Regions from separate parts of the Streptomyces sp. CA-135486 genome, predicted to be linked through region 2. Evidence: predicted binding sites of a transcription regulator. Region 2 holds the regulator's gene; the other holds the start of a gene.

Region 1 (10,540 bases), 1.2 Mb from region 2:
GGAATTGATGGTCATGCCGCGGCCGTCCAGGCTGTCGCGGGCATGGTTCTTGCGGTAGTAGTCGTAGACCTTCCCGGCCGCCCAGTGGGCGTCCACCGCGCCGGACTCGGTGGCGTCCTTGCCGAATTCCTTGCCGGGGCCGCTGAACTCCTTCAGCCCGGCGGGCCAGGCGCCCGCCACCTCGCTGACGTCGCGGTCGCGGGCGTCCCAGGTGGTGAGGGTGTTCTTGCTGGTGTCCGCCATCCGCGAGTGGTCGGACATCACATACGTGTTGGCGGCGGGGAGGTAGAGGTCGAGGTCCACCTTCGCGCTGTCGAGCTTCACGCCGCTGCCTGTGACGAGGGTGCCGGGGTCGGCCGCGGCCGCGCGGGCGCTCCCCGTGGGGGCCGCCTTCGCGGTGCCGCCGGACGCCGCGTTCGGCGCCGCCGTCAGCGTCTTGATGCCGCTGAACTGCAGCACCGGGTACCCGGCGCGGGCGTCGATGTAGACCTGCTGCAGCACCGGTTCGCCGGTGCTGGGGTTCGTGCCGCGTACGGTCACGTGGTGGGCGAGTACGCCCTCGCCGCGCGGGATCACCACGAGGCCGCCGGTGGTGGCGGTGAGCGCGGCCGCCTTGGCGGACCTGGCCCCCTTGGCGCGTATCGCGTCGGCCTTGCTCAGCGTCTTGCCGCCGAGGCGTCTGGCGGTCGCCGCGAGGGCGCGGCGCTCCGCGGTCTCCTTGCTGACCGTCGCCTTCGTGTCCGTCTTCAGGCCGGTGAAGTACTTGCCGGAGGTGCCGGTGACGACACGCTTGCCGCCCTTGGTCTCCATCCGGACGACGTACTGGCCGCCGAACACCGGGATGCCGTGGTGCTTCTGCTGCAGCCGCACGGTCTCTTCCGAGCCATGTTTGACGGTCCCCAGCGGCGCGAGGTCGCGCCGCGCGTCGGCGATCTTGTAGCGGCTCTCCTTGGCGGCGAGATGGCTGCGGGCCGCGTCGGCGGGACTGGCCTTGGCGTCCGCCGCCTCCCGGATTCCGTCGACGAGCAACGGGGTGGCCGTCTCGGCCCCCGGAATGACGTCGGCGGGCGGTGCGGCGGCCGGCGGGGTGACCGCCTGCGCCGGTACCGCGGTGAGCAACAGCCCGGCGACGCCTAGCAGAGTGGCGAGACCGGTCCCCCTGGTCATGCCCGATCTCTGTGTGCTTGTTCTGGCCTTGCGCACAGTTCGTACCCCTCCCACGTGCTGGTCAAGCCGTAAAGGTGGTCATGGCCATGCAACCGGCGAGGCGCCAACCGATCAATGTGGTCGGCGTGTTGACAAGTGGACACGCACACTTGTGTGGCCCGTGAAGAGGGAGTGAGAATCCGAGGATGACCGAGGGGGAATTGCACACCCTTGGCCTGGGGGAGGCCGAGGAACGCACCTATGAGGCACTGCTCAAGGAACGGGCCGCCGGGGCGGAGGAGTTGGCGCGGCTGCTCGGGCTGCCGAGGGAACGGCTCGACCTGCTGCTCGGCCGGCTGGTCGAACACGGCCTCGCGCTGCCGGCGGTCGGGGACGGGCTGCCGCATCCGGCCGCGCCCGCAGCCGCGATCCGTACGCTCATCCACCGCCGTCAGGCCGAACTGCATTTACGCTCCGCTGAGTTGGAACGATTACGGATGACCGCGGACCAGCTGGCGGGTCGGCTGATGTCCGGGTCACCCAGCGCGCCCGAGTGCGGTATCGAGGTGGTGACGGGCCCGCGGGCGATCGGCGAGCGCGCGGAGTATCTCCTGGCGTCGGCTGAGCGGGAGGTGGCGATCCTGGACCGCCCGCCGTATGTGAAGGGGCCGCGGGGTGACGACAGTTCCCGCACGCCGGGGCTGGACATCGAGGCGCTCCTCGACCGGGGCGTGGAGGTACGGACCGTCCTGGACCGGGACGGGCTCGCCCATCCCGGGCGGATGCGCTCGGTGACTGTCCTGGTCGAACAGGGCCTGCGGGCACGGGTGGCGACCGCGATCCCCACCAAACTGATCGCCGTGGACCGGCGGATCACCCTGCTCCCGCCGACGGACGCGGCGGACCCCAGGGCCACCGCGCTGGTGATAGGCGACGGGCTGCTGCGCAACGCGCTGCTGCCGTTGTTCGAAACGGTCTGGGACCGGGCGACCCCACTCGGCGGCACGGGCGGGGCGTGCGCCGCGGTCCCGAAGGCGCAGAAGGAACTGCTGGGGCTGCTGGCCGCGGGCCTGAAGGACGAGGCAATCGCCCGCCGTCTGGGCGTCCATGTTCATACCGCCCGCCGGCGGATCAGCAGTCTGCTGGAGACACTGGGCGCGGAGACCCGCTTCCAGGCGGGAGCGCAGGCGACGTTGAGGGGCTGGCTGGACTGAGAGCCATGAAGCGGCAAGATGTCCGAATGACGTGGCACAGCCGTACGAGCACGACAACCACGACGCCCGCTGCGCGGGGCACGGGCCGGCGCGCAGGAAGAGCCGTCTGCGCAGGAGGCAGACGCGCGCGTCCGTTCCTGCTCGTCCTGCTGCTCGGGCTGACCCTGAACTCCTGTGCCGGGCCCGCGTCCTCCGCCGCGCTGCCCAGGGCCACCAAGTCCGGCGAGTCCGCTGCGCGCGCCGCCGCGCCCGAGCCGCGGTCGTCGGCGGTCCCCTTCGCCGGGGCCTCCTCCGTCGGCGTGCTCATCGACTCGCAGGGCGAGCACTTCTGTACCGCCAGCGTCGTCAGCAGCTCCAAGGGCAACATCATCGCCACCGCCGCGCACTGTCTCCAGGACGCCGGTGGCGATCCCGCCTACGAGCCGGGCGAGCTGGAGTTCGCGCCCGGGTTCACGGGCCAGGGCAAGGGGAGGTATCCGTACGGACGCTGGAAGGTCGGCTCCGTACACCTCGACGAGCGCTGGACCGAGGACGCCGAGGACGCAGATGCCGCCGACTACGCGTTCCTGACCCTGGCGCCGGACGCCAGGGGACGTCAGGTGCAGCAGGTCGTCGGCGCCGCCACCCCCGACTGGTCGTCGGCCCCCGACCGGCGGGTCACGGTCGTCGGCTACCCCAACAAGCAGCACAACCCCGGCAACCGCCCCATCGCCTGCACCACCGACACCCGCCCCGACCCGGATCTGCCCCGGATGCTGCTCATGGAGTGCGCGGGCTTCTGGGAGGGCACCAGCGGCGGCCCCTGGCTGGCGGACTACCGGGACGCCAAGCACCAGGGCCGGCTCATCGGCGTACTGAGCGGCGGCGACACCGACAGCGAGTCGACGGCCGCCCTCTTCGACGACCGCACCCGCGAGGTGTACGAGGAGGCCGCGGGGTCGTAGCGCGAAGGGCCCGGCGGCGGGCGTGCCGCCGGGCCCTTCGGCCGGAGATCGGGCCGGGGAACAGACCGGGGATCAGGCCGCGGCCGTCACCGGCATCTCGGCCGGCGAGAGCGCGATCTCCAGCACCTGCCGGACATCGGTCACCGGGTGGACCTCCAGCTTGTCCAGGATCTCGGCCGGGACATCGTCCAGGTCCGGCTCGTTCCGCTTGGGGATCACGACCGTCGTGATCCCGGCCCGGTGCGCGGCGAGGAGCTTCTGCTTCAGACCGCCGATCGGCAGCACCCGCCCGGTCAGCGACACCTCACCCGTCATCGCCACATCCGTACGCACCTGGCGTCCGGAAAGCAGCGACGCCAGCGCCGACGTCATGGTGATGCCCGCGCTCGGGCCGTCCTTCGGCACCGCGCCCGCCGGGAAGTGGATGTGCACGCCCCGGTCCTTCAGATCGGCCACGGGCAGCTCCAGTTCGGCGCCGTGCGAGCGGAGGAAGGAGAGCGCGATCTGTGCGGACTCCTTCATCACATCGCCGAGCTGACCGGTGAGCGTCAGCCCCGCCGCGCCCGTCTCCGGGTCGGCCAGCGACGCCTCGACGAACAGCACGTCGCCGCCCGCGCCGGTGACCGCGAGACCGGTGGCCACACCGGGCACGGCGGTCCGCCGCTCGGCCGGGTCCTGCGCGGACTCGGGCACATGGTGCGGCCGTCCGATGAGCGCCCGCAGATCGGTGTCGGCGATGGTGAACGGCAGCTCGCGCTCGCCGAGTTCGTGCTGTGCCGCCACCTTGCGCAGCAGCCGGGCCACCGAACGCTCCAGGTTACGGACGCCCGCCTCCCGCGTGTACTCGCCCGCGAGCTTGCGCAGCGCCGAGACCTCCAGGACGACCTCGCCGGGCTCCAGACCCGCCCGCTCCAGCTGGCGCGGCAGCAGGTGGTCCCGCGCGATGACGACCTTCTCGTCCTCGGTGTAGCCGTCGAGCCTGACCAGCTCCATCCGGTCGAGCAGAGCCTCCGGGATGGCTTCGAGGACGTTCGCCGTGGCCAGGAACACCACGTCGGACAGGTCGAGTTCGACCTCCAGATAGTGGTCGCGGAAGGTGTGGTTCTGCGCCGGGTCCAGCACTTCGAGCAGGGCGGCCGCCGGGTCGCCCCGGAAGTCGGAGCCGACCTTGTCGATCTCGTCGAGCAGGACGACCGGGTTCATCGAACCGGCCTCCTTGATCGCCCGGACGATACGGCCGGGCAGCGCCCCGACGTACGTACGCCGGTGCCCGCGGATCTCCGCCTCGTCCCGTACGCCGCCGAGCGCGACCCGGACGAACTTCCGCCCCATCGCGTGCGCGACCGACTCGCCGAGCGAGGTCTTGCCGACTCCCGGCGGGCCGACGAGCGCCAGAACCGCGCCCCCGCGCCGCCCGCCGACCACGCCGAGCCCCCGGTCGGCTCGCCGCTTGCGCACCGCCAGGTATTCGGTGATCCGTTCCTTCACGTCCTGCAGGCCCGCGTGCTCGGCGTCCAGGATCGACCTGGCGCCCTGGATGTCGTACCCGGCCCCGCTGTCATCGGTTCGCTCGTTCCACGGCAGTTCGAGGACGGTGTCCAGCCAGGTGCGGATCCAGGAGCCCTCGGGGTTCTGGTCGCTGGACCGCTCCAGCTTCTCGACCTCCTTGAGGGCGGCTTCGCGCACCTTCTCGGGCAGGTCGGCGGCCTCGACGCGGGCGCGGTAGTCGTCGGACTCGTCCGCTGCGTCGGTGGCCCCGCCGTTGAGCTCGCGCAGCTCCTTGCGTACGGCTTCGAGCTGGCGGCGCAGCAGGAATTCGCGCTGCTGCTTGTCGACGCCTTCCTGGACGTCCTTGGCGATGGACTCGGCGACGTCCTGCTCGGCGAGGTGCTCGCGCAGCTGCTCGGTGGCGAGCTTCAGCCGGGCCACCGGGTCGGCGGTCTCCAGCAGTTCGATCTTCTGGGCGGTGGTCAGGAACGGTGAGTAGCCGGCGTTGTCCGCGAGCTGCGAGACGTCGTCGATCTGCTGGACGCGGTCCACGACCTGCCAGGCGCCGCGTTTCTTCAGCCAGTCGGTGGCCAGCGCCTTGTACTCCTTGACCAGGTCGGTGAGCTGGCCGGGCAGCGGGTCGGGCACGCTCTCCTCTATACGGGAGCCTTCGACCCACAGAGCGGCGCCCGGGCCTGTGGTGCCGGCGCCGATCTTCACCCGGCCGCGGCCACGGATGAGCGCGCCGGGGTCGCCGTCGGAGAGCCGGCCGACCTGCTCGACGGTGCCCAGCACGCCGATCCCCGGGTAGTTCCCGTCGACGCGCGGAACAAGCAGGACGGTGGGCTTGCTTGCACCACTTGACCGGGCGGCGGCCTGAGCAGCCTCCACCGCGGCTCGTACGTCGGTGTCGGACAGGTCGAGCGGCACCACCATTCCGGGCAGCACGACCTCGTCGTCGAGCGGCAGCACGGGCAGTGTGAGCGGCGTGAACGCGGAGGACTCAGCAGCCATGATCTCCCCTTAGGCAGTGAAGTTGAGCTGTACGGACTCAATGCACGAGGGGGGCGAGATGTTCCCGGGGTGCCGTTCGCTCTCAGCGATCAAGGATCGCGCCCGGCTCGTGCGCAAAGCTCGGCGGCAGCTCCAGGGCCCGCTCACCGGAATAGTCCGCGATCCGGCGGCCTGATCCCACATGCTGGGGCCATGAGCCGTAAGCGTGTGCGACGACGGATGACGACGGCGGGCGTGGTGCTGGCCCTTGCGCTCGCGGCAGGGTGCGGGGCCCCCGCGGAGGGCGACGGTGTCGATGACGGCGGGGCCGCGCCGCGAACGTCCTCGCCGAGCTCACCGTCGCCGGGCGCGGCGTCGCCGTCAGGCCCACCCTCGCCGTCGGCCTCCACCTCGCCCGTCCCGGCGCGGACGCTGGTCGAGATGACCGTCACCGGCGGCTTCGCCGGCGTCAACGACCGCCTCGTCGTCCAGAACGACGGCACATACAAGACGTACAAGAAAGCCGGACCCGGCCGCTCCGGGCGGATGTCGCCCGCCGAGCTGGCCGCCCTGCGCCGGGCCCTGGAGAAGGCGGACTTCGCCCATCTCCCCCGCGAGGCCACCGGAAGCCCCGTCGCGGACGGCTTCACCTACCGGATCACGTACGAGGGCCACACCGTGACCACCGACGAGACGGCGCGGCTACCCGCCCTGCGGGAGGTATTCGCCGCGCTGCCGGACCACTGACGCGCGTTCCTGGACGACTGACCCGCGCTCCCGGGCCCAGCGGCGCACCAGCGGCCAGCAAGCGATCCCGGACAGCAGGGCAAGCGGGTGGCCCCACACGGTGAGCGGATCCTCGAAGGCCACCGCGTCCTGGACGAGCATCAGGAAGACAAAACCGAGCAGCGTCCCGCGCGGCACGGGGCGGAGCAGTCCGGCCAGCGCGCCGATGCTCGCCATCAGGCCGAAGCTGATGCCGTAGTCGAGGCGGTGCAGCGAGCTGGCGGGCAGATGCCCGGTCACCACCCACACCGCGACGGGCACCTCGGTGGCCAGCGTCGCCGCGACATGGCCCGCCAGGAAGACCCCGGCGGTGCGCCAGCCGCCGATGCGGCGTTCCAGCGCGGTGAGTACGAAAAGGAAGGCGACCGCGTACGGGGACGCCAGGCCGCCTGCCACCCACAGTGCGCTCGCGCCGAGAACGAGCAGCGGCGTATCCGCCAAATGGGCGACATCGGTACTGGAGCCATGCAGCAGCGAGGAGACGGTTGCGGGATCGCCGTGCTCCGCGTAGAGCGAGGTGACGATCAGCACGAGGATGTAGCAGAAGGTGAACGGCGTCCCGGTCGGCGTGGGCAGCAGGTGGAGCGCCCGCCGCCAGAGCGGCAGCCGTAGGCACGGGGCAGGCAGGGGCCTGGGCGGCAGCGCGGGCATCGCCACCCGCGTCGGCGCCGAGCGCTGGGCCGGTATGCCGCCCAGCAGCTCCTTGCCCGTGGCCGGATCGCGTGTCGTCAGCTGGTCCACGCGTGAGGCCCCTCTCGTCAAGCCCCCGAACGATCCCCCACCCAACGCGATCACCATCCCCCTCGTCTATGACGTGCGCCACACGAGGCAACCCGGGCAGCATCCCGGGCGTCGTGGCCACGTCAGACTGCGCCGACCAGCTGTGCGGCGGCTGTGAGACGGCTGTGCGGAAGCCCATGAACCGGCCCCCGACCGGCCGGATCGGGCGCAGCCCCCGCGCCCCGAGAACGCTCAAACCATTTGTCCCGCTCGCCCCGCCCCGCGACCATGGCCACCTACCCGTCCCAGGAGGTCACCGCCGATGCCCCCGCACACCGATACCGCCCCCGTCACCCTCGACCGCCGCGAGGGCCCCCACGGCGAGGTCGTGCTGCGGCAGCGTGGCGAGCATCACGAGATCATCGCCAACGGATGCTTCCTCATGGACACCTCCGACGGCCGCTCCGAGCGGCTGCTCGTGGACGCCGCGTACGACGCGCTCGCCGCCGCCGGCCGGACCGCCCCCGCCCTGCTCATCGGTGGACTCGGCGTCGGCTTTTCCCTGGTCCGGGCCGCCGCCAACCCCCGCTGGCGGCGCATCACCGTCGTCGAGCGCGAGCAGGCGATCATCGACTGGCACCGCTCGGGGCCGCTGGACCGGATCTCCGGAGACGCGCTCGCCGACCCCCGCAGCGTGATCCTTCACACGGACCTCGTCACCCACCTCCGCACGGCCACAGACCGTTACGACGCGCTCTGCCTGGACATCGACAACGGCCCCGGCTGGACGGTCACCGACGACAACGAGAACCTCTACTCACCGGCCGGACTCGCCGCCTGCCAGGGCCGGTTGGAGCCGGGCGGGGTGCTCGCCGTGTGGTCCGCGCAGCCCTCTTCCGCTTTTGAGGATGCGTTGCGGAATGCCGGATTCACCGGGGTAAGAACCGAAGAGATCCGGGTTGCCCGAGGCGTACCGGACGTGGTCCATCTCGCCGTTCGCCCTGCGTAGCCGGGATGCCGTCCATGCCCTTACGCTGCTGACCTACACACGGGATCTACACCGGCATGCAGCTCGCGAGAACGCGTACAGGGGCGGGGCCATGGAGCAGACACACACCACGCACAACGGCGTCGCGGCCACGCCCGGCGCCCAGCGCCGGGTGCTGGTCGTCGAGGACGACTCGACGATCGTCGATGCCATCGCCGCCCGGCTACGGGCGGAGGGCTTTATGGTCCAGACCGCCGCGGACGGCCCGGCCGCCGTCGACGCGGCCGAGGCCTGGCAGCCCGACCTCATGGTTCTCGATGTGATGCTGCCGGGCTTCGACGGCCTGGAGGTCTGCCGCCGGGTCCAGGCACAGCGCCCCGTCCCGGTCCTGATGCTCACGGCGCGCGACGACGAGACCGACATGCTCGTCGGCCTCGGCGTCGGCGCCGACGACTACATGACCAAGCCGTTCTCGATGCGCGAGCTCGCGGCCCGGGTGCATGTGCTGCTGCGCCGCGTGGAACGCGCCGCCCTCGCCGCGGTGACTCCGCGCAGCGGCATCCTCCGCCTCGGTGAACTGGAGATCGACCACGCCCAGCGCCGGGTCCGGGTGCGCGGTGAGGACGTGCATCTCACCCCCACCGAGTTCGACCTGCTGGTCTGCCTGGCGAACACGCCGCGCGCGGTCCTCTCCCGCGAGCAGCTGCTCGCGGAGGTGTGGGACTGGGCCGATGCCTCCGGCACCCGTACCGTCGACAGCCACATCAAGGCCCTGCGCCGGAAGATCGGCGCCGAGCGCATTCGTACCGTCCACGGTGTCGGCTACGCGCTGGAGACGCCGGCGCCATGAGAGGGCGGCGCGGGGGACGACGTCCCGGCCGCGAGAGCCGGCGGGACCGGCCGCCCCGGCGCGCCGGCCGGCGCAGCCGGCTGCGGTCCGTCTCCATCTCGATCAAGACCAAGCTGGGCACGCTGGTCGTCGTCTCGGTCTTCATCACCACCGGCCTGCTGCTGGTGGCCGTGCGCACCCAGACGGAACTGCGCTTCATCACCGTCTTCTCGGTGATCGCCACCCTGCTGATCACCCAGTTCGTGGCGCACGGTCTGACCGCGCCGCTGGACGAGATGACCACCGTCGCCAAGGGCATATCGCACGGCGACTACACCCGCCGGGTGCGCGGCGCCGACCGCCGCGACGAGCTCGGTGACCTCGCCTCCACCATCAACCGCATGGCCGACGACCTGGAGGCCGTGGACCAGCACCGCAAGGAGCTGGTCGCCAATGTCTCGCACGAACTACGCACCCCGATCGCCGCGCTGCGCGCCGTCCTGGAGAACGTCGTCGACGGGGTGTCCGCCGCCGACCCGGAGACCATGCGCACGGCGCTGAAGCAGACGGAGCGCCTGGGCCGGCTGGTCGAGACGCTGCTGGATCTGTCCCGCCTCGACAACGGCGTCGTACCGCTGCGGGCCCGCCGCTTCGAGGTGTGGCCGTATCTCTCGGGCGTGCTGAAGGAGGCCAATCTGGCCGCCGCGCAGCGCGGTCTGACCTCCGGGTCCGGCCATCACACCCGTACCGACGTGCATCTGCACCTGGATGTGTCGCCGCCCGAGCTGACCGCGCACGCGGACGCGGAGCGGCTGCACCAGGTGGTGGCCAATCTGATCGACAACGCGGTCAAGCACTCGCCGCCGCACGGCCGTGTGACGGTACGGGCCCGCCGCGGTTCGCTGCCGGAGTCCCTGGACCTGGAAGTGGTCGACGAGGGCCCCGGCATCCCCGAGCAGGAGCGCCACCGGGTCTTCGAGCGCTTCAACCGGGGCAGCGTCACGGCCCCGCACGGCAAGGGCAGCGACGGCGGTACCGGCCTGGGCCTCGCGATCGCACGCTGGGCGGTCGATCTGCACGGCGGCCGCATCGGGGTGGCCGAATCGTCCCGGGGCTGCCGCATTCTCGTGACCTTGCCGGGGGCCCCGGCGGCGCGCGGTTGACGTAGGGTTCGAACCGGAAGCGCGCGTTCTGCGTGTATGCAGTGAGGGCGTGCCCGAACCCGGCTCAGTACCCGTCAGGTGTACGAGCCGACGGGCCGTGGCCGCAGATTTTCGCCCGGCGTCAGCCGCTCCGATGGGGCCGACGCGCGCCTCGCAGTACCCGCGGGCACCTGCCGTGATGCAGAACCACGCTTGTTTCCCGCCATAACTTCCCACGAAACCCGCTCTTCGGTGTGACTTGCGCGACGATGACCAGCCCGGCCTGCACC
Region 2 (10,540 bases):
CAAGTGGTGCAGGACCACAGCACGTCCGGGTCGATGACGCCGTTCTCCTCGAGCGTCCCGATCAGCGGGCGCTCGGCCTCCGCGAGGGCCGCCGCCGGGACACCGGCCAGCTGCTCCTCGGACGCCTTCTCCTCGCCCTCCATCGTCTTGCCGCCGCCGGCCAGCAGATACGGGGCCTTGGCGTGCGCGTGGTCACGCAGCGACATGATCAGAAGCTTGGGGGAGAGGGGCTTTCCGGTGTTCCAGGCCGGGCACTGCGACTGGCAGCGACCGCACTCGGTGCACGTGGAGAAGTCGAGGATGCCCTTCCAGGAGAACTGCTCGACCTGGGAGACACCGAAGACGTCGTCCTCGCCCGGGTCCTCGAAGTCGATCTCCTTGCCGCCCGAGGTCATCGGCTGCAGCGCGCCGAGGGCGGTCGACCCGTCCGCGTTGCGCTTGAACCAGATGTTCGGGAAGCCGAGGAAGCGGTGCCAGGCGACACCCATGTTGGTGTTGAGCGCGACCGTGATCGCCCAGATGAACGACGTGCTGATCTTGATCATCGCGACGAAGTAGATCAGCGACTGCAGGGTGGGCACGCTCAGGCCCTTGAAGGCCAGGACCAGGGGATACGAGACGAAGTACGCCGCCTCGTAGTGGTCCACGTGGTGGATCGCGCCCTCGAGACCGCGCAGGGCGAGGATCGCCAGGCCGATCGTGAGGATGATGTACTCGACGAAGTACGCCTGCCAGGCCTTGGAGCCGGCGAAACGCGACTTGCGGCCGGCCCGTGAGGGCAGGTTCAGCAGGCGGATCGCCATCAGGACGACGATGCCGACGACGGTCATCAGGCCGATGAACTCGATGTACAGCTCGAACGGCAGGAAGCCGCCGAGGACTGGCAGCACCCAGTCGGCCTGGAAGAGCTGGCCGAACGCCTGCACAAGCGTCGGTGGCAGAGTGAGGAAGCCGATCGCGACGAACCAGTGGGCAAAGCCCACGATCCCCCACCGGTTCATGCGGGTGTGGCCAAGGAATTCCTTGACCAGGGTGATCGTGCGTGCCTTCGGGTTGTCGGTGCGGCTGCCCGCGGGCACCGGCTGACCGAGCTTCACGAACCGGTAGATCTGCGCGACGGCTCGGGCGATGAGCGCAACGCCGACCACGGTCAGCACCAGCGACACGATGATCGCGGCGAGTTGCATTTCGGGCTCCTCGGGCCTGCGAGGGTGGGCAATCTGTCCAGACTACTAAGCGGTAACTTAGGTAGTCCGTGCTGAGAGTACCCACTTATTCCGCCGCACTGTAGCCGCGCGGCCGGTGATCTGTGTCGCTCAGGCAAGCCTGACCGGACAGGGCGCCCGGCGTCCGGCCGCGGCCGTAGGGAGGGTGCGGGCCAGGATAAGTAGGTCCAGTCCCAGCCAGTGTTGCTCGACATAGTGCAGATCGAGTACCGCCATCTCCTCCCAGGGCAGCTCCGAACGGCCGCTGATCTGCCACAGGCCGGTCATCCCGGGGCGTACGCCGAGCCGGGCGCGGCCCGCGCAGCCGGCTTCCTCGGGGTCCTCGGGTGGCAGTGGGCGAGGGCCCACGAGCGACATCTCGCCACGCACCACATTGATCAGCTGCGGCAGCTGGTCCAGGAAGTGGCGGCGCAGCAGCCGCCCGACGGGTGAGACCGGTGTCGTACGGAAGGTCAGTATCGCAAACCTGGATCCGCCGAGGCCCGTCCGCTCCCGGTGGGTCAGGACCGAGCCCCGGGTGGTGGCCGCGACGGCGGCCGTGAGGGCGAGCAGCAGGGGGGACAGGAGCAGCAGCAGGACCAGACTGCCCGTCAGGTCGACGGCTCGCTTTGCAGGCATGGACGCACGCCCTTCGTCGCGACCTTCGTCACGGCTGTCATTCATTGACCGTTTTTTGCGGCTATGACTCTCTCAGACGGACGCCGCTGCCGACCGTTGCGCCACGCGTGCGTAGCAGGTTCGGCCCAGGTCCGGGGTGGTGTCCGGAGGGCAGGGTGCAGGTAAGTGCTGGATAAAAGTTGAGCGGGGTAGACTCAGCTCCGTTGACGCCCTGGACTCGGTCGTGCATCCTTGAGCCAGATCCACTCAAGTCAGTCTGCTGGAGGAATTGAAATGGCACGTGCGGTCGGCATCGACCTGGGCACGACTAACTCCGTCGTCAGCGTTCTGGAGGGCGGCGAGCCCACCGTCATCACCAACGCCGAGGGTGCCAGGACCACGCCGTCCGTCGTCGCCTTCGCGAAGAACGGTGAGGTGCTGGTCGGCGAGGTGGCGAAGCGTCAGGCGGTCACCAACGTCGACAGGACCATCCGGTCGGTCAAGCGCCACATGGGCACCGACTGGAAGATCGAGCTCGACGGGAAGACCTTCAACCCGCAGCAGATGAGCGCCTTCATCCTGCAGAAGCTGAAGCGCGACGCGGAGTCCTACCTCGGCGAGAAGGTCACCGACGCGGTGATCACCGTCCCGGCGTACTTCAACGACTCCGAGCGCCAGGCCACCAAGGAGGCCGGTGAGATCGCCGGTCTGAACGTCCTGCGCATTGTCAACGAGCCGACTGCGGCCGCCCTGGCCTACGGCCTCGACAAGGACGACCAGACGATTCTCGTCTTCGACCTCGGTGGCGGCACCTTCGACGTCTCGCTGCTGGAGATCGGCGACGGCGTCGTCGAGGTGAAGGCCACCAACGGCGACAACCACCTCGGTGGTGACGACTGGGACCAGCGTGTCGTCGACTACCTGGTGAAGCAGTTCGCCAACGGACACGGCGTGGACCTGTCCAAGGACAAGATGGCTCTCCAGCGTCTCCGCGAGGCCGCGGAGAAGGCGAAGATCGAGCTGTCGTCCTCGACCGAGACCACGATCAACCTGCCGTACATCACGGCCTCCGCCGAGGGCCCGCTGCACCTGGACGAGAAGCTCACGCGCGCCCAGTTCCAGCAGCTCACCGCGGACCTCCTGGAGCGCTGCAAGACCCCGTTCCACAACGTCATCAAGGACGCCGGCATCCAGCTGTCCGAGATCGACCACGTGGTTCTGGTCGGCGGCTCCACCCGCATGCCCGCCGTCGCCGAGCTCGTCAAGGAGCTGACCGGCGGCAAGGACGCCAACAAGGGTGTGAACCCGGACGAGGTCGTCGCCATCGGCGCGGCCCTCCAGGCCGGTGTCCTCAAGGGTGAGGTCAAGGACGTCCTGCTCCTCGACGTGACCCCGCTGTCCCTCGGTATCGAGACCAAGGGCGGCATCATGACCAAGCTCATCGAGCGCAACACCACGATCCCGACCAAGCGGTCCGAGATCTTCACCACGGCCGAGGACAACCAGCCGTCCGTGCAGATCCAGGTCTACCAGGGCGAGCGCGAGATCGCGGCGTACAACAAGAAGCTCGGGATGTTCGAGCTGACCGGTCTGCCGCTCGGCCCCCGCGGGGTCCCGCAGATCGAGGTCGCCTTCGACATCGACGCCAACGGCATCATGCACGTGACCGCGAAGGACCTCGGCACGGGCAAGGAGCAGAAGATGACCGTCACCGGCGGCTCCTCGCTGCCGAAGGACGAGGTCGACCGGATGCGCCAGGAGGCCGAGCAGTACGCGGACGAGGACCACCGCCGCCGTGAGGCCGCGGAGTCCCGCAACCAGGGCGAGCAGCTCGTCTACCAGACCGAGAAGTTCCTCAAGGACAACGAGGACAAGGTTCCCGGCGAGGTGAAGACCGAGGTCGAGACCGCGGTCGGCGAGCTGAAGGAGAAGCTCAAGGGCGAGGACACCGCCGAGATCCGCACGGCCACCGAGAAGCTCGCGGCGGTCAGCCAGAAGCTCGGCCAGGCGATGTACGCCAACGCCACGCCCGACGGCGCCGAGGCCCCGGCCGGCGAGCAGGCCCAGTCCGCGGACAACGCGGAGGACGTCGTGGACGCCGAGATCGTGGACGACGAGAAGGACGCCAAGGGTGGTGCAGCGTGACCGAGGAGACCCCGGGCTTCGAGGAGAAGCCCGACGTCCCCTCCGGCGCCACCTCTGACGACGCCGCCGAGTCCGCCGAGTCCTCCACGAAGGAGGGCCCGGCGGCCCCGGCAGGGGACGCAGCCAAGCTCGCCGGTCTGACGGCTCAGCTGGACCAGATCCGTACGGCGCTCAACGAGCGCACGGCGGACCTCCAGCGGCTCCAGGCCGAGTACCAGAACTACCGACGTCGGGTGGAGCGCGACCGGATCACGGTCAAGGAGATCGCCACGGCGAATCTGCTGACCGAGCTCCTGCCCGTGCTCGACGACATCGGTCGCGCCCGTGACCACGGGGAGCTGGTGGGCGGGTTCAAGTCGGTGGCCGAGTCCCTGGAGACCGCGGCCGCCAAGATGGGCCTGCAGCAGTTCGGCAAGGAGGGCGAGCCCTTCGACCCGACGATCCACGAAGCCCTGATGCACTCGTACGCACCGGATGTCACCGAGACCACGTGCGTCGCGGTCCTTCAGCCGGGGTATCGCATCGGCGAGCGGACCATCCGCCCCGCGCGGGTCGCGGTGGCCGAGCCCCAGCCGGGCGCGGCCCCGAAGGAAGAGACGGCGAACGACGAGGAGAGCGGTGGCCCGGAGGAGGGTGCGTGACCTGGTTCCGCGCGCGCGGAGCCGGGGCAGGCACCCTACGGGCTGACGCAAGGATTGTCCGAGAGGAGGGATGTCGATGAGCACGAAGGACTTCGTCGAGAAGGACTACTACAAGGTTCTCGGCGTCCCCAAGGACGCCACCGAGGCCGAGATCAAGAAGGCGTACCGGAAGCTCGCCCGCGAGTTCCACCCGGACGCCAACAAGGGCGACGCCAAGGCCGAAGAGCGGTTCAAGGAGATCTCCGAGGCGAACGACATCCTCGGTGACCCCAAGCGGCGCAAGGAGTACGACGAGGCCCGCGCCCTCTTCGGCAACGGCGGCTTCCGTGCCGGTCCCGGCGGCCCCGGCGGCTCCTTCAACTTCGACCTGGGCGACCTCTTCGGGGGCGGCCAGGCCGGCGGTACGCAGGGTGGCGCGGGTGGTTTCGGCGGCGGTCTCGGCGATGTGTTCGGCGGACTGTTCAACCGTGGCGCCGGCCCGGGTACGCGTACCCAGCCGCGGCGCGGCCAGGACATCGAGTCCGAGGTGACGCTCAGCTTCACCGAGGCGATCGAAGGGGCCACGGTCCCGCTGCGAATGTCCAGCTCCGCTGCGTGCAAGGCCTGTTCGGGCACCGGCGACAGAAACGGTACGCCTCGGGTGTGCCCGACCTGTCTCGGCACCGGCCAGGTCTCGCGCGGCGGCAGCGGCTCCTTCTCGCTCACCGACCCGTGCGTGGACTGCAAGGGCCGCGGTCTGATCGCGCAGGACCCCTGCGAGGTCTGCAAGGGCAGCGGGCGCGCCCGCTCGTCCAGGACCATGCAGGTCCGCATCCCCGCGGGTGTCTCCGACAGCCAGCGGATCCGGCTGCGCGGCAAGGGTGCCCCGGGCGAACGGGGCGGCCCGGCGGGCGACTTGTATGTCGTCGTGCATGTCGACGCCCACCCCGTCTTCGGCCGCAAGGGCGACAATCTCACCGTCACCGTGCCCGTCACCTACGCGGAGGCGGCGCTCGGCGGCGAGGTGAAGGTGCCGACCCTGGGCGGTCCGCCGGTCACGCTGAAGCTGCCGGCCGGTACGCCCAACGGCCGTACGATGCGTGCCCGCGGCAAGGGCGCGGTCCGCAAGGACGGCACCCGCGGGGACCTGCTGGTCACCGTCGAGGTCGCCGTACCCACGGAGCTCACTGAGAAGGCGAAGGAAGCGCTGGAGGCCTACCGCGAAGCCACCGCGGCCGAGGACCCGCGGGCCGAGCTGTTCCAGGCCGCGAAGGGAGCATGAGATGGATGGCCGAACCGGACGCAGCCGCAATCCCTACGAACTGACCGAAGAGTCGCCGGTGTACGTCATCTCGGTGGCGGCTCAGCTCTCCGGCCTGCATCCGCAGACGCTTCGGCAGTACGACAGGCTGGGTCTGGTATCCCCCGACCGCACCGCGGGACGGGGCCGGCGCTACTCCGCGCGCGACATCGAACTGCTGCGCACCGTCCAGCAGTTGTCGCAGGACGAGGGCATCAACCTGGCCGGAATCAAGCGCATCATCGAACTGGAGAACCAGGTCGCGGCGCTTCAGCAGCGGGTGGCGGAGCTGTCGTCGGCGGTCGAGGGAGCGGCGGCGGCGATGCAGCAGCGCGAGGCCCAGGTGCACGCGTCCTACCGGCGCGATCTGGTGCCGTACCAGGATGTGCAGCAGGCGAGCGCGCTGGTGGTCTGGCGGCCCAAGCGGTCTGAATAGGACAGGACTGCGGGGCTGACGGGGCCGGAGATGTTCTGTTCCGGCCCCTGATGTCCGCCCCTCGTCTGTCCCTTCGGCCTCTGCGGGGATCGGTTTGTCTGTCCCTTGTGGGGATCGGTCAGCCTTCGGAGAGGATGAGGGCGATGAAGATCCCGCAGGCGATGATGCTGATGAGCCAGCTGTGGGTGTTCATCCACTCGCGCACCCTCGGCATGACGCGCGCTGCCTTCTTGCCGAACAGCAGGAGCGCCAGTAGGGGCAATGCCGCGATGAGGACCGTCAGCCCGATGAAGCCCAGCGCCTCGCCCAGGTTGGCGTGGTGCTGCTGCAGATGAATCCCGACGGTCAGCAGGACCATGAGGTCGGAGGGCATCAGCAGAATCAGCAGCACGCCGACGGTGAACGCCTTCCTCGGCCCGGCCGTCATCAAGGAGTTCAGCCACTTCGGCGGCTCGGCCGTCTTGCGCCCCAGCCAGTTCTTCGCCGCTGCGAACACCAGCAGGCCGATGAGTACGTACTGAATGATGTGCCCGGCCGAGCCCTTGTCGGACGGATGGCCCGTGTCGACGGCCTTGCCCAGGAGCGCGGCGACACCCCGCATGACGGCCACCCCGGTGGTGGTCGCGAGGGCGATACCCGCAAGGAACGCCAGTGACGACCGGACCGCTCTCGGCGCGGTGACGAAGATGATCGCCGACATGATCTGCGGCCCCACCATCATGGTGAAGGCGAGCGGAAGGATCCTCAGGTCCATGCTCGACCGCCGGTGCCGGGCCGTACGCCGCCGCACCCGGTGCGGGATCCTCTCCTCGGCTTGTCAGCCCTCCGGGCGCAGCGCCTCACGGGTGGTCCCGGACGCCGAGAGCGTCGCCGGTTCGCCCACGCTGCTCCCGCGCCATCGCACTCCTCCTGCCCTTCGGTCGTCCCGTGCCTGCACACCGGACGCTGCGTAGTCCTTCAAGGCTGCCCAGAGGGTGAGAGATGTGCCATTTGAGCAGGGAGTGAATGAATCTCCCGGCGACGCGTCCTTCCGGGTGACACGGACCCGAGGCGGCAGCCGCTGCCCCGGCGTGTCGGCGGACGCCGGGGCGGTGGAATCAGGTCGTCTGCGCGGAGCTCAGGACTCGTGCTCCAGCACCCCCGACTGGGCGATCAGATAGCCCAGTTGGGTCCGGCTGCCACTGCCCAGCGAAGAGCCGAGCTTGGCGATATGGGCGCGGCAGGTGCGCACATTCATCCCCAGCCGGCGGGCGATGGCCTCGTCCACATGGCCCTCGACCAGGAGCTTGGCGATGGAGCGCTGGACGCCTGTGATGCCGTCCAGGTCCGGGCCGTACGAGATCGGCTCCTCCCACGGGATGCCGTGCAGCCAGAACTGCTCGAAGACGCCGACGAGATACTCGACGATGCCCTTGTGCCGCAACTCCAGGGCGGACAAACGGTCGCTGCTCGCCGGAATGAACGCCACTTTCCGGTCGATGATGATCAGCCGGTCGATGATCTCCTCCAGCGTGCGCACCTCCACGCCGGACGGGCCGACCTTCTCCATGTAGGCCAGCGTTGCCGGGTGGTGGCGGGCCGTGTGCTGGTAGAGCGTGCGCATGCGGACGCCGCGGTCGATCAGCGGCTCCACGCGGCGCAGCGCCTTCTCCAGGATGTGCGGCTGCCGCCCGCTCCCGGGCTGCACCGTGAGAAGCTCCTCGGTGCAATCTGCGGTGACCTGGTCAAGGGTTGTGTTGATGCGGTTGAGGCCCTCGAGGACGGTAATCCCCTGTGGGACGGTGGAGTTCTGAGCGGTGAACGCCATGAATGGCTCAAGTGCATCGGTCAGAGCGACAGTTCGTCGTCGACGCTCTTGGATCTCCCGCTCAATGGGGTGTATCAGCTGTGTCAGCGCAGTGGTTGGCGGGACAGGCCGGAGCCACTGAGCGTCGTCGGGATCCGGAAGCAGCAGGGCGAGATCGAAGAGGCAGGGTGTGGGTTCTGCCTCTGACCGGGCTATTCGCCCGGTGCGCAGTGCGGTGATGTAAAGAATTTTCCCCGCCTCGCACAGCTCACCGTCTGCGTGAGGGTGTCCCGTTTCGCCCTCATTAGATGGCATATGCACCCCCTCAGGCTCCTGCATTACAGGAACATGATGCCTGCCGTCGCTGGTGCAAGCGTTCGGAGTGAGACATCGTCTTATGCGCGGGGGAGGAGGAATGATCAAAAGAGGTGGAGATCACCCATGTCTAGGACGCTACGTGCTCTTTGTGCTCTTGCCATAGCGGCGGCCGCGCTAGGTGCGGTGGCCTCCGGTGAGCCCTCCTGGGGGAGCTCTCCCGCCAACTCGGTGACGGCGACCCCTGGTGAGCCTTCCTGGGGCAGCCTCGTTTCCGCGGATGGTGTGGCGGAATCGCCCGGTGAGCCTTCATGGGGTGTCGCTCCGGCTGACGCCGCGAGCACGCCTGGTGAGCCCTCCTGGGGTGCCGCTCCGGCCCGCACGAGCGCATGACCGTTCCACCGGACGACCGGGTCTTCCGGCGTGAGATGGCTACGGCTTATCGATCGGGGTGGCATTTCATCGACCTCGTCACGGCAATCCCCCACCGTGGCGACTCGTTGATGGTCACCCTCTTCGGAGAGCCGATCGTCGTGGCGCGCGAGGAGGACGAAGACGTCCGCGCGTATCGGTGCCTTCGCCGGCCCCGAGGAGCACCGCAGCCCGTCCGCTGTGCCATCCGGTACGGCATGATTTTTGTCAATCTTGACCAGCGGGACCACCAGTTGGTCGAGCCAGACACCACCGCCACCCCCCGCAGTGCCTGAGCGGTTCCCCCGTCGTTGTAAATCGCTCAGGTGCTTCCCCCACACAGCGGCGCCATCGTGGACCTGAAACACGATGGCGCCGCTGTGCTTTCCGGGTACGGGAGCCGCGTACGGCCCCTTTCTACGCCCGGCCCATCGCGCGGGTCAGCGTGATCTCGATGAGTACCCGGTCCGGGTTGGGTGCCGGGGTGCGCCCGTAGCGCTCCGCGTAGCGCCCCACCGCGTCCGCGATGAGCTCCGGCTCCGTACGCACCCTCGCCCGCCCCTCCAGGGTCGCCCAGCGGCCCTTGTCCACCTGGCAGACCGCGACCGGCGCCCCGTCCGGGCCCGCGGCCAGGATGTTGGCGACCTTGTGGCTGTGCTTGTTGGTGATGACGCGAGCGAAACCGCCCTCCGGGTCGTATGTGACGCCGACCGCCACGACGTGTGGTGTGCCGTCCACACGAGGAGTCGTGAGGGTGCACATGTGGTACTCGCGCCAGAAGCCGAGGTAGGACGCGTCGGGGTGCCGCGGGTCGATGGCCATGCTGTGGAACCTACCGGCGGCGGCTGTCCGTCACGAGCTTGAGTGAAATAGACTCAACTTTGTGTACGTTGGATGAGTCATAGCAGTGTAGGTACTGCGGACGAGGAGGAGAGCCGCACGTGGACGCAGAGCTGACCAACAAGAGCAGTGACGCCATCAACGCCGCCAGCACCCGGGCGGTGTCCGCAGGACATCCCGATCTGACCCCTGCGCATCTGCTGCTCGCGCTGCTCGAGGGCGCGGACAACGAGAACATCACCGATCTGCTGGCCGCCGTCGAGGCCGACCAGGCTGCCGTGCGGTCCGGGGCCGAGCGGGTGCTGGCCGGGCAGCCCAGCGTGACCGGATCCACGGTCGCGCCGCCACAGCCCAACCGGGAGCTGCTCACCGTCATCGCGGACGCCACCCAGCGGGCCAAGGAGCTGGGCGACGACTACATCTCCACCGAGCACCTCCTCATCGGCATCGCCGCCAAGGGCGGACAGGCCGGCGAGGTGCTGGCCCAGCAGGGGGCCACGGCGAAGAAGCTGCTGGACGCTTTCGAGACGGTAAGGGGAGGACGCCGGGTGACCACTCCCGACCCCGAGGGGCAGTACAAGGCACTGGAGAAGTTCGGTACGGACTTCACCGCCGCGGCCCGTGAGGGCAGGCTCGACCCGGTCATCGGCCGGGACCAGGAGATCCGCCGGGTCGTCCAGGTGCTCTCCCGTCGTACGAAGAACAACCCCGTGCTCATCGGCGAGCCCGGCGTCGGCAAGACCGCCGTCGTCGAGGGCCTGGCCCAGCGCATCGTCAAGGGCGATGTGCCCGAGTCGCTGAAGAACAAGCGGCTCGTCGCGCTCGACCTGGGCGCGATGGTCGCAGGTGCGAAGTACCGCGGTG

The links. Region 2 encodes HspR, which represses chaperone genes until heat shock. Its sites were predicted from a motif close to TTGAGNNNNNNNNNCTCAA; they were not measured.
Positions count from the first base shown of each region.
Region 1: a site for HspR is predicted at 5,829-5,847, ahead of lon (endopeptidase La). Genes of this name have one in related genera too.

Region 1 is NZ_JBNJMM010000002.1:1,454,737-1,465,276, reverse strand. Features, by position in the region: gene ACQEVG_RS26095 (M4 family metallopeptidase) at 1-1,167, opposite strand, end outside; gene ACQEVG_RS26090 (helix-turn-helix domain-containing protein) at 1,353-2,360, shown strand; gene ACQEVG_RS26085 (trypsin-like serine peptidase) at 2,387-3,304, shown strand; gene lon (endopeptidase La) at 3,377-5,806, opposite strand; gene ACQEVG_RS26075 (protealysin inhibitor emfourin) at 5,999-6,532, shown strand; gene ACQEVG_RS26070 (rhomboid-like protein) at 6,488-7,312, opposite strand; gene ACQEVG_RS26065 (spermidine synthase) at 7,614-8,300, shown strand; gene ACQEVG_RS26060 (response regulator transcription factor) at 8,392-9,129, shown strand; gene ACQEVG_RS26055 (HAMP domain-containing sensor histidine kinase) at 9,126-10,271, shown strand.
Region 2 is NZ_JBNJMM010000002.1:278,251-288,790, forward strand. Features, by position in the region: gene ACQEVG_RS20330 (heterodisulfide reductase-related iron-sulfur binding cluster) at 1-1,187, opposite strand, end outside; gene ACQEVG_RS20335 (sugar transferase) at 1,317-1,844, opposite strand; gene dnaK (molecular chaperone DnaK) at 2,118-3,968, shown strand; gene grpE (nucleotide exchange factor GrpE) at 3,965-4,609, shown strand; gene dnaJ (molecular chaperone DnaJ) at 4,686-5,870, shown strand; gene ACQEVG_RS20355 (heat shock protein transcriptional repressor HspR) at 5,872-6,324, shown strand; gene ACQEVG_RS20360 (GAP family protein) at 6,443-7,078, opposite strand; gene ACQEVG_RS20365 (helix-turn-helix transcriptional regulator) at 7,442-8,425, opposite strand; gene ACQEVG_RS20370 ((2Fe-2S)-binding protein) at 8,815-9,132, shown strand; gene ACQEVG_RS20375 (pyridoxamine 5'-phosphate oxidase family protein) at 9,254-9,658, opposite strand; gene clpB (ATP-dependent chaperone ClpB) at 9,778-10,540, shown strand, end outside.